Regions from separate parts of the Agarivorans gilvus genome, predicted to be linked through region 1. Evidence: predicted binding sites of a transcription regulator. Region 1 holds the regulator's gene; each other region holds the start of a gene.
What was found. The regulator sigma-54, encoded in region 1, starts transcription at its own class of promoters, with help from an activator protein. The targets are predictions, from matches to a motif close to GTTGGCACGNNNNTNGNNT.
Positions count from the first base shown of each region.

Region 2: the regulator sigma-54 is predicted to act here: its motif matches at 2,174-2,192, upstream of AR383_RS18635 (formate/nitrite transporter family protein).
Region 3: the regulator sigma-54 is predicted to act here: its motif matches at 1,309-1,327, upstream of AR383_RS14795 (BON domain-containing protein).

Region 1 covers NZ_CP013021.1:1,926,861-1,930,123, forward strand. The annotation lists gene lptA (lipopolysaccharide transport periplasmic protein LptA) at 1-4, shown strand, start outside; gene lptB (LPS export ABC transporter ATP-binding protein) at 7-732, shown strand; gene AR383_RS09025 (RNA polymerase factor sigma-54) at 788-2,290, shown strand; gene hpf (ribosome hibernation promoting factor) at 2,315-2,602, shown strand; gene ptsN (PTS IIA-like nitrogen regulatory protein PtsN) at 2,611-3,054, shown strand; gene rapZ (RNase adapter RapZ) at 3,081-3,263, shown strand, end outside.
Region 2 covers NZ_CP013021.1:3,914,385-3,917,647, reverse strand. The annotation lists gene AR383_RS18640 (bifunctional protein-serine/threonine kinase/phosphatase) at 1-1,165, opposite strand, end outside; gene AR383_RS18635 (formate/nitrite transporter family protein) at 1,175-2,032, opposite strand; gene AR383_RS18630 (sulfotransferase family protein) at 2,537-3,263, shown strand, end outside.
Region 3 covers NZ_CP013021.1:3,143,077-3,146,339, reverse strand. The annotation lists gene gorA (glutathione-disulfide reductase) at 1-1,130, shown strand, start outside; gene AR383_RS14795 (BON domain-containing protein) at 1,363-1,920, shown strand; gene AR383_RS14790 (DUF1328 family protein) at 1,966-2,145, shown strand; gene AR383_RS14785 (hypothetical protein) at 2,150-2,344, shown strand; gene AR383_RS14780 (mechanosensitive ion channel family protein) at 2,516-3,263, shown strand, end outside.

The DNA of each region.
Region 1 (3,263 bases):
GTAACGATGAGTACATTGATTGCTGAAAACCTAGCCAAAAGCTACAAGGGTCGCAAGGTAGTAAAAGACGTAAGTCTCAACGTTGAAACCGGTAAAATTGTTGGTTTGCTCGGCCCCAATGGTGCAGGTAAGACCACTACCTTTTACATGGTCGTGGGCTTGGTTCCCCGAGATCATGGCCGGATTTTAATCGATGATGATGACTTATCCAGCACCGCCATGCACAGCCGTGCCCGAAAAGGGATTGGCTACCTGCCTCAAGAAGCCTCCATATTTAGACGTTTGTCTGTGGAAAAAAATATACTCGCGGTCTTAGAAACTCGTAAAGATCTCGATAAACAACAACAGCAAGTGGCCTTGGACGACCTGTTAGAGGAATTCCATATTGGTCACATTCGAAAAAATCTTGGCATGAGCCTGTCTGGTGGGGAACGCCGCCGGGTTGAAATTGCTCGTGCTCTAGCCGCCGCTCCAAAGTTTATTTTGCTTGACGAACCCTTTGCTGGCGTGGATCCTATTTCTGTTATCGATATAAAAAAGATTATTGAACACCTGCGTGATCGTGGTCTTGGAGTATTGATCACCGATCACAATGTGAGAGAAACTCTCGATGTTTGTGAACATGCCTATATCGTTAGCCAAGGCGAATTGATAGCCTCGGGGAAACCTGAAGAAATACTTGAAAATGAACACGTGAAACGAGTTTATCTCGGTGAACAATTCAAGCTATAGTTAAAGTGCAAGTAAAAAAACACAATACAATAAGAAGAAGGAACAGCGGCAGTTAATGAAAGCATCTTTGCAGTTGCGTCTTGGTCAGCAATTGACCATGACCCCTCAGTTACAACAGGCGATTCGCTTACTCCAGCTTTCAACACTGGATTTGCAGCAAGAAATTCAGGAGGCGCTGGAAAGCAACCCCCTGCTCGAAGCGGATGAGTCACACGCCAGTGACAACGATGCTAATGAAGCTCAATCCCTTAATGACAAAACTAATGATAACAGTGTAAACAACGAAGTGGATAATAGCCAGTTAGAAGCAGGCGATGCGATTAACCAAGACACTGTTTCTGATGACTTACCCGTTGATTCCACATGGGACGATATTTACAGTGCCAGTTCAGGGCCATCCAGCTCAGGCAGTAGCGGTGTGAGTGAAGACAGCGATATGCTGTTTCAAGGTGAAACCGTAGAATCCTTGCAAGACCACTTAATATGGCAGATGCAACTCACCCCATTTAGTGAGGTTGACCAAGCGATTGCGCTAGCCATTATTGATGCGATTGATGAATCCGGCTACCTAACCCAAGATTGTGAACAATTGTTGGAAGGCTTACGTGCCAGTGAAACTAACGATTTAGACGTCGAGCTTGATGAAATTGAAGCGGTATTAAAACGTGTTCAACACTTCGACCCTGTAGGCATTGGCGCTCGCTCTCTTCAAGAGTGCTTAATGATTCAATTAGGCCGCTTTGCCGAAGATACCCCTTGGCTAAAAGAAGCCAAAGACATCGTAACCAATCATATTGATGTCTTGGCTAATCGCGACTTTCGTTTATTGTCGCGTAAAACCAAATTGAAAGAAGATCAATTACGCGAAGTAATGCGTTTGATTCATACTCTAGAACCACGCCCAGGTAATGCGGTTGAACCCAACCAAGCACAATATGTGATTCCGGATGTATCAGTGATTAAGCGCCAAGGGCGATGGGTAGTTGAACTAAATCCTGATGCGATGCCTAAATTACGCGTCAATTCTCACTACGCCTCGCTCAGTAAAACCTCAACCAACGCCAACGATACTCAATTTATTCGCAGCCATTTGCAAGAAGCCAAATGGTTTATCAAAAGCATTGAGAGCCGTAACGAAACCTTATTAAAAGTATCCAACTGCATTGTTCATCACCAACAAGCCTTTTTTGAGTACGGCGAAGAAGCAATGAAACCAATGGTATTGAACGATGTCGCAGAAGCTGTAGAAATGCATGAATCTACGATTTCTCGGGTTACCACTCAGAAATTTATGCATACGCCTCGTGGTATTTTTGAATTGAAATACTTCTTTTCTAGCCACGTCACCACTGATGGCGGCGGCGAATGCTCTTCTACCGCAATTAGGGCACTAATTAAAAAACTGGTAGCTGCCGAAAACAGCAACAAACCGCTTAGCGACAGCAAAATTGCTGATATTTTGGCAGATCAGGGGATCAAGGTGGCAAGACGTACCATTGCTAAATACCGAGAGTCGTTAGCAATTCCACCTTCTAACCAACGAAAAAGCCTTATCTAAGGCCAATAACAGGGGACGAAATCTATGCAAATTAATCTTACCGGACACCACGTAGAAATAACTGAGTCTTTAAAAGAGTATGTCCACACTAAATTTGCCAAACTAACCCGACGATTCGAACAAATAAACAATGTTCATGTCATCTTAAATGTGGAGAAACTGAATCAGATTGCTGAAGCCACCCTGCATTTAAATGGTGGAGAAGTGTTTGCCACTTCAGAACACACCGACATGTACGCCGCCATTGATAGCCTGATCGACAAACTTGATCGCCAGGTTATCAAACACAAAGAAAAACTCACTAAACACTAGTCACCCTAATGCAACTAAATAAAGTACTAAATTTGAACTGCACGCAACGTGCAGTTCAATGTTCCTCAAAAAAACGCGCCCTTGAAATCATTAGCGAACTGGCAGCCAGTCAATTAGACATGACTGCTCAGAGTATTTTTGAGAGCTTGTTAAACAGAGAAAAAATGGGCAGCACCGGTATTGGCCAAGGTATTGCGATTCCCCATGGGCGAATTGCTAGTGAACACCAAGCCACTGCGGTTTTCTTACGCTGCGATCCTGCAATCAGCTTTGACTCCATCGATAATCAACCCGTCGATTTAATCTTCGCCTTATTGGTTCCCGAAGACCAGTGTCAGCAACACCTCAACACCCTGTCTCAAGTTGCTGAAAAACTTAACGATAAACAAATATGTAAACAACTTCGCTGCGCACAAAGTGATGACGAGCTATACAACATCATGGTAGCCTAATACTCTAAGCTTAATTAGGGGCCCTCATGGAACTGATCATCGTTAGTGGACGCTCCGGTTCAGGAAAAACTGTTGCCTTAAGAGTGTTAGAAGATCTCGGATATTATTGCGTCGACAACCTTCCAGTATTGTTGTGGCAGTCGTTGATCGACAATTTAAAACAAAAATATTCGAAGGTTGCTATTAGCATCGATATTCGCAACCTGCCT
Region 2 (3,263 bases), 2.0 Mb from region 1:
GATGAAAGGCGCGTAAGCCCTTGGCAATTTGCTCGACTATCTCCCTCACCTTAGCCAAATCGGGCTTAGGATTGTCGGTGATCCACTGCTGCAGGGTTTGCCCTTCTAGATATTCAAACACCGTATATAAAAAGTGTCGCTGGCGCGGCTCGGCGCTAGCCTTTAATACATGGGCGCTGTTAATTCGCCGAGCCATCCACTCCTCGGTAAAAAAGCGCTCTAAGTACTCTTCATCACCGCGTAGATCTACCGAAGGGGTTTTTAGAATCACCTGCTGACCACTGTGCTGATCTTCAGCTAAGAAGACATGACTACGGGCGCTGTGATGAATGGGGCGAATAATCTTATAAGAATCCATTTCCATTCTGGCCTGCAGCTCTGGGGGAAATGACAAGGCAGCCACTTGCTCTTTTAGGCTGTTATCCGCGCTTTGCGGCACTTGCTCTAGGCGAATAATCTGCAAGCTTAAGTTATCGTCACTGCCCGCTAAATAAGCCGTGGCAACAATGTCTTCGGCAGCCTTAGTGAGATCATGGTGGTTGGAAATGAGGGTGTGCTGTACTTGCTCGGCGTCGATGTATTCGTATACCCCATCGCTACACAGCAGAAAAATATCGCCTTGCTCAATGGCTAAGCATCGGTAGTCAAATTCACAATGCGGCTCAATGCCCAGAGCGCGGCTCAAGTAACTTTGTTGCTCGCTGCCCCAAACACAGTGATCGTTAGTCAGTTGCTCTAAACCCTGCTGGTTTAAGCGATAAATGCGAGTATCACCCACATGAAATAAATGCGCCAGATTGCCCTTAATCACCAAGGCACTCAGGGTACAAACGTAGCCTTTATTTTTGTCGTAATAGTAGGGGCTTTGTTGAGATTGGCTATAGAGCCAGCTATTGGTGGCCTGCAGCACGCGAGTGGCGGCATGCTGTACTGTCCAAGTTTCGGAGGTGCAATAATAATCATCTAGAAAACTGTTAACGGCGGTTTCGCTGGCAATTTGACTCACTTCGCTACTGCTAATGCCGTCGGCGATCACCGCAGCAAAACCCTTATGTTGTAGCTGAGCCCCGCTTGGAGTAAATGCGCCGTAGCAGTCCTGATTAAGGGGCTTGCGCCCCTTATCAGAACATTGGCCAATCGATACACGCAGTTGGCTAGTGGTCATAGGCAAAGCTTAAGCGTTAGCCGGTGCTGATTTGCTTGGCGCTTCTACCGCAGCCGAAGCCACTTTGCGCTTGGGCGCAGTCTTCACGTGGGTGGTATACAAGGTTAAACCGGTGAAGGCTAAACCGCCCACTAAGTTACCCAAAGCAGTTGGAATTTCATTCCATAGGAAGTAATCAGAGATAGAGAACTCACCACCCATGATTAGGCCGAATGGGAACAAGAACATGTTAACAACTGAGTGTTCAAAGCCCATGAAGAAGAACAAGAAGATCGGCATCCACATGGCAATCACTTTGCCGCTTACGGTGGTTGAGATCATCGCACCTACCACACCCATAGACACCATCCAGTTACATAACATGCCGCGAATGAAGATGGTTAACCAGCCGCCTAGACCGTGCTCGGCATAACCCACTGTGCGCGCTTCACCAATGCTAGCTGCTTTGGCGCCAACGGCACCGGCATCCACGTTGAAACCATAGGTAAAGATGAAGGCCATCATAAAGGCCACTGTTAAGGCGCCACCGAAGTTACCTAAGAACACTAAACCCCAGTTTCTTAATATTCCTCGTACATCTACCCCAGGCCGCTTATCTAATAGCGCCAATGGAGCCAATACAAACACCCCAGTTAATAGATCAAAACCCATTAGATAGAGCATACAAAAACCCACTGGGAATAAGATGGCGCCCAGCAGGAATACCCCGGTTTTCACCGCGATGGTAATCGCAAAAATAGCGGCTAGAGCCAAAATAGCGCCAGCCATAAAAGCGCGAATAACCGTATCGCGAGTAGACATAAAAATTTTCGATTCACCGGCGTCAACCATTTTGGTGGCAAACTCGGCAGGTGCTAAATAAGACATAATATTTCCCTATATTGCTTAATCATAAATAAAAACTGTGGTCTGGCGGATTCATCTAATATAAATACAGATGAAAGCACCGCTACCAAGCAACACCCGATTAGCTGCTGACTTGGTCTTCCCCTGACCTCAGTAAGTAGATAGCAAGGGCTGCGCCAACAACACAAAATGGCAACATAAAAAATCAAAGCGATAACTTTAATACCTACAAAGAGGTAATTTTTCCTGCAAATTAATCAACATTCACTAATAGCTTGCACATTTATAGTTGCTAATTGCACCAATACAGAACAGAAAAATGAGAGCTAGCTCACTTAAGTTAGAGCTGAACAAATTTATTCACGCTTACATGTTTGCGATTAAAATTTCACCAGCAATAGCCCACCCAGTTAACGATTTTTTATGAAACAAAGCGCCAGCGCATATTTTGGTAAGCTTTAACAAGACAGCCTGTACAGTTTCAGTAAAGTAAGTGCTAATTAGCTCAGTAAACAGGATCGCAGCATGAAGCCGGAACAGCGGCAGCGCATTATGGAGAAAGCCGTTAAAGCCTTGCAGGCAGGTAAATTCAGTCAGGCTTTTTCCACTATAAACAAAATTAATCAGCTTAAGTCGCAGCAAAATTTTCAAAGTTTAGAGCTGGCGGCTTACAGTTTGTTTCAACAGCAAAAATTTGAGCGAGCCCGCGACGCTTACCAGCAGGCGCTAGCCCTTTGCGACAATCTTCAGCAACGAAATAACTGTTATAAAAACATAGGCTTAGCCGAACAACAGCTGGGTCTACTACAAGCCGCCATCGCTTCTTTTGAGCAATGTTTTACCTTGATTGATGGAGCCGACAATGCCGATATAGCCAGCCCCTTAGGAGAATGTTATTTGGCCGAGGGGCGCTTCCAACAGTTAAGCGAGCTTTGCGCCAAAATGCGCCATTGGCCCGGCCAACTGGCCAAAGCCCTAGCTCTAGAGATCTCCGCCGCCAAGCTACAAAACCAGCGCCAACAAACCTTAGATGGAATTGAAGCGCTGCTGCAACACAGCGCCTTAATTGAAGAGTGGCAAGTGGCCTTTGCCATCGACACCCTAATGTTCATTCGAGAACACCAGCGCGCCGAACAGCTATTACAACAAGCCGCTATCGACTACCCCAATAAGAGTTGGATAGTCTACTACCGAGCCGAGCTAGCCTTGCGCCAGAAACATCCCGAACAATGCATTGAATTACTTAGCGATG
Region 3 (3,263 bases), 1.2 Mb from region 1:
ACGTCAACAAATTCGACTGGTCAACCCTAGTGGCTAGCCGCGAAGCCTATATTGAGCGTATTCATGGCTCCTATGACCGCGTCTTAAGCAATAATGGGGTTACCCTAATTAATGGTTTTGCCAAATTTGTTGATGCCAATACCGTAGAAGTTAATGGCGAGCAAATCCGCGCTAAACATATTCTCATCGCTACAGGTGGTCGCCCTAGTATACCCAACATTCCAGGGGCTGAACTCGGCATCGACTCAGACGGCTTTTTTGCTTTAAGTGAGCAACCAAAGCGCGTTGTTGTAGTCGGCGCGGGTTATATTGCGGTAGAGCTAGCTGGCGTATTACATTCCTTAGGCAGCGAAACCCATTTAGCAGTGCGCAAGCATGCGCCGCTACGTGACTTCGACCCAATGCTAAACGAAACGCTAATGGAAATTATGGCCGAAGACGGCCCTACCTTGCATACCCACAGCATACCTCAGTCGGTTGAAAAATTGGCCGATGGCAGCCTTAAATTAAACTTTGAAAACGGCAACAGCCTTGAAGTGGATAAGCTGATTTGGGCCATTGGCCGCGAGCCAGCCACCGATCAAATTAACCTGCAAGGCATCGGCGTAGAGCTAGACGATTACGGCTACATCAAAGTCGACGACTACTCTAATACTTCGGTAGAAGGTGTTTATGCGGTAGGCGATAACATCGGTAAAATTGAGCTCACCCCTGTGGCAGTAAAAGCAGGACGCTTGCTCTCTGAACGCCTATTTAACGGTAAAACCACCGCTAAGATGGATTACGAACTGGTGCCCACCGTGGTATTTAGTCACCCAGCGATTGGCACTATTGGTTTAACCGAGCCAGAAGCGGTAGCCAAATACGGTGAAAATCATGTCAAAGTTTACACCTCTAGCTTTGGTGCCATGTACACCGCAGTGACCCAACACCGTCAAGTCACCAAAATGAAGCTCATTTGTGTAGGTGAAGATGAAAAAGTGGTCGGCTTACACGGAATTGGCTTAGGCATGGACGAAATTTTACAAGGCTTTGGCGTAGCCATGAAGATGGGGGCCACTAAAGCGGATTTCGACGCTTGTGTAGCGATTCACCCCACCAGCGCTGAAGAATTTGTCACCCTTCGTTAATTAACGCACCTCACCAAGGCTAAAGCGATACTTTGCGCTTTAGCCTACTTTTTCACTGCCCAAGCTGCCGATAGTTCTTACATTTCACCCTGTAATATCTTCACAAGCAAATTACAGCAAAAGCATCCCTCAAAACACAAAAACAACACAAAACAACTATAAATCAACAACTTAAATTTTTGGCACGGTCTTCGCTATGGTAACTATGTAATATTAACCAAGGAGAACCATGATGAAAAACTTAGTACCAAGTATTGTTCTTAGCACTGCCTTAATCACCACTTCAGGTTCTGTATTCGCGGCCAATAACTGGCAAGATGACGCCAAAGACGCGTGGATTGACGGCAAAGCCGAAACCACTCTACTACTCAATACTAACCTCAACTCTTTCGACATTAATACTGATGTGAAAGATGGCCAATTGACTTTAAGCGGCTCGGTAGAAAGCGAAATTGAAAAATCGCTGGCAGCAGAATTAGTCGCTAACTTGGACGGAGTCGAAGAGGTGGATAACCAACTAACGGTTGTTAAAAGCAAACAAGACCAAGAACAAACTGATAATGAGATGTTAAACAGCCTAACCGATAGCAAAATTTCTACCGTGGTGAAAACCCGCTTGTTATTAGAGTCTGAAATTAGCGGTACTGATATCGAGGTAAACACAGAAGATAAAGTGGTCACTTTAAGTGGTGAAGTTAGCTCAGATGCGGAACAAGATTTAGCCCTCGCTATCGCCCGAAATACCAATGATGTAGACGAAGTGGTTAACCAACTCAGAGTTTTACAATAATCCCTCACTTCACTCTAAAACGGTTAAATAAAAGGAGCTATCACTATGCTTAGCTGGGTATTTATATTCCTCATTATCGCTTTGATATCAGCCGTTTTAGGCTTCGGCGGCATAGCCGGTGCTGCAGCAGGTATTGCTAAAATTATTTTTTACCTGTTCGTAATGCTACTGGTGCTTTCTTTAGTCTTTAACCTGTTCAAAAGTAAACGCAGCAACCAAAGGTAAGCAAATGACATCACCTAAACGTTCTTATAGCCTGGCGCTAATTAGCGCCCTGTTACTTAGTTTAAGCGCCTGTAGTGAAGGGCCCGCCGAGAATGCTGGCGAGTCCATAGATGAGGCGGCCACCGACATTGAAAACGCCATCGAAGATAGCTGTGAACAAGCTAAAGAACAGCTAAACACAGAAGACCAAGACTGTTAGTACTTGGTGTGTTGTTTCAACAAGCGGCTTCGGCCGCTTTGCTACGCAGCTGCAAGGTAAATACCATGTGTTCAGCCGACCCTATTGCACTAGCGCAGCCTACCCAGCTCCCTCTCAAGCTCGCCAAGCTCATAACCCCCAAACTTAGCACTAACAACAGACTGGCAACTTATGGACAATATCAATCTGAATAATTTCTGGTCGTTAATCCAGCAAAAACTACAAAACTGGGTGGAAGACTCAATCACACTTTTACCTAACATTGTGTTAGCCCTTGTAGTGGTACTGGTATTCCTGTTACTGGCAAAAGTGCTGGGGCACATCATCAAAAACCTCACTCAAAAGGTCATTGATTCAAAAGAAGCAATAAGCCTGCTTAGCTCGATAGTGAAGATCGTAATAGCTAGCAGCGGCTTATTTATTGCCTTGGACTTAGTGGGCCTTAAAGGCACAGTGACTTCACTACTGGCGGGGGCGGGTATCGTTGGTTTGGCGATTGGCTTCGCCTTTCAAGATATGACCGAAAATCTCATTTCTGGGATCAGCATGAGTATTCGTAAGCCGTTTAAAATCGGCGATATTATTCAAGCAAACGGAGTATTTGGTAGCGTTGAAGCCATTAACCTTCGCAATACCATAGTTAGCACCTTTTCTGGGCAGCGAGAGATAATCCCTAACAAGCTGCTGTTTAGAAACATTCTGACGAACTTTAGCGCCAATCGAATACGTAAAATTGAGATCCCAGTGGGTATTTCCTACGCAGACGACCCCGAGCGTGCGGCAAAACTCATCACCGATGCACTGAATAAACATAAATTCATTTACGACCCGCAACAAACCGCTGTGTACGCCGACGGCTTTAATGATAGCAGTATAAATTTATTGGTCTGGTTATGGATAGCGTATCCGGGGGAGGTAG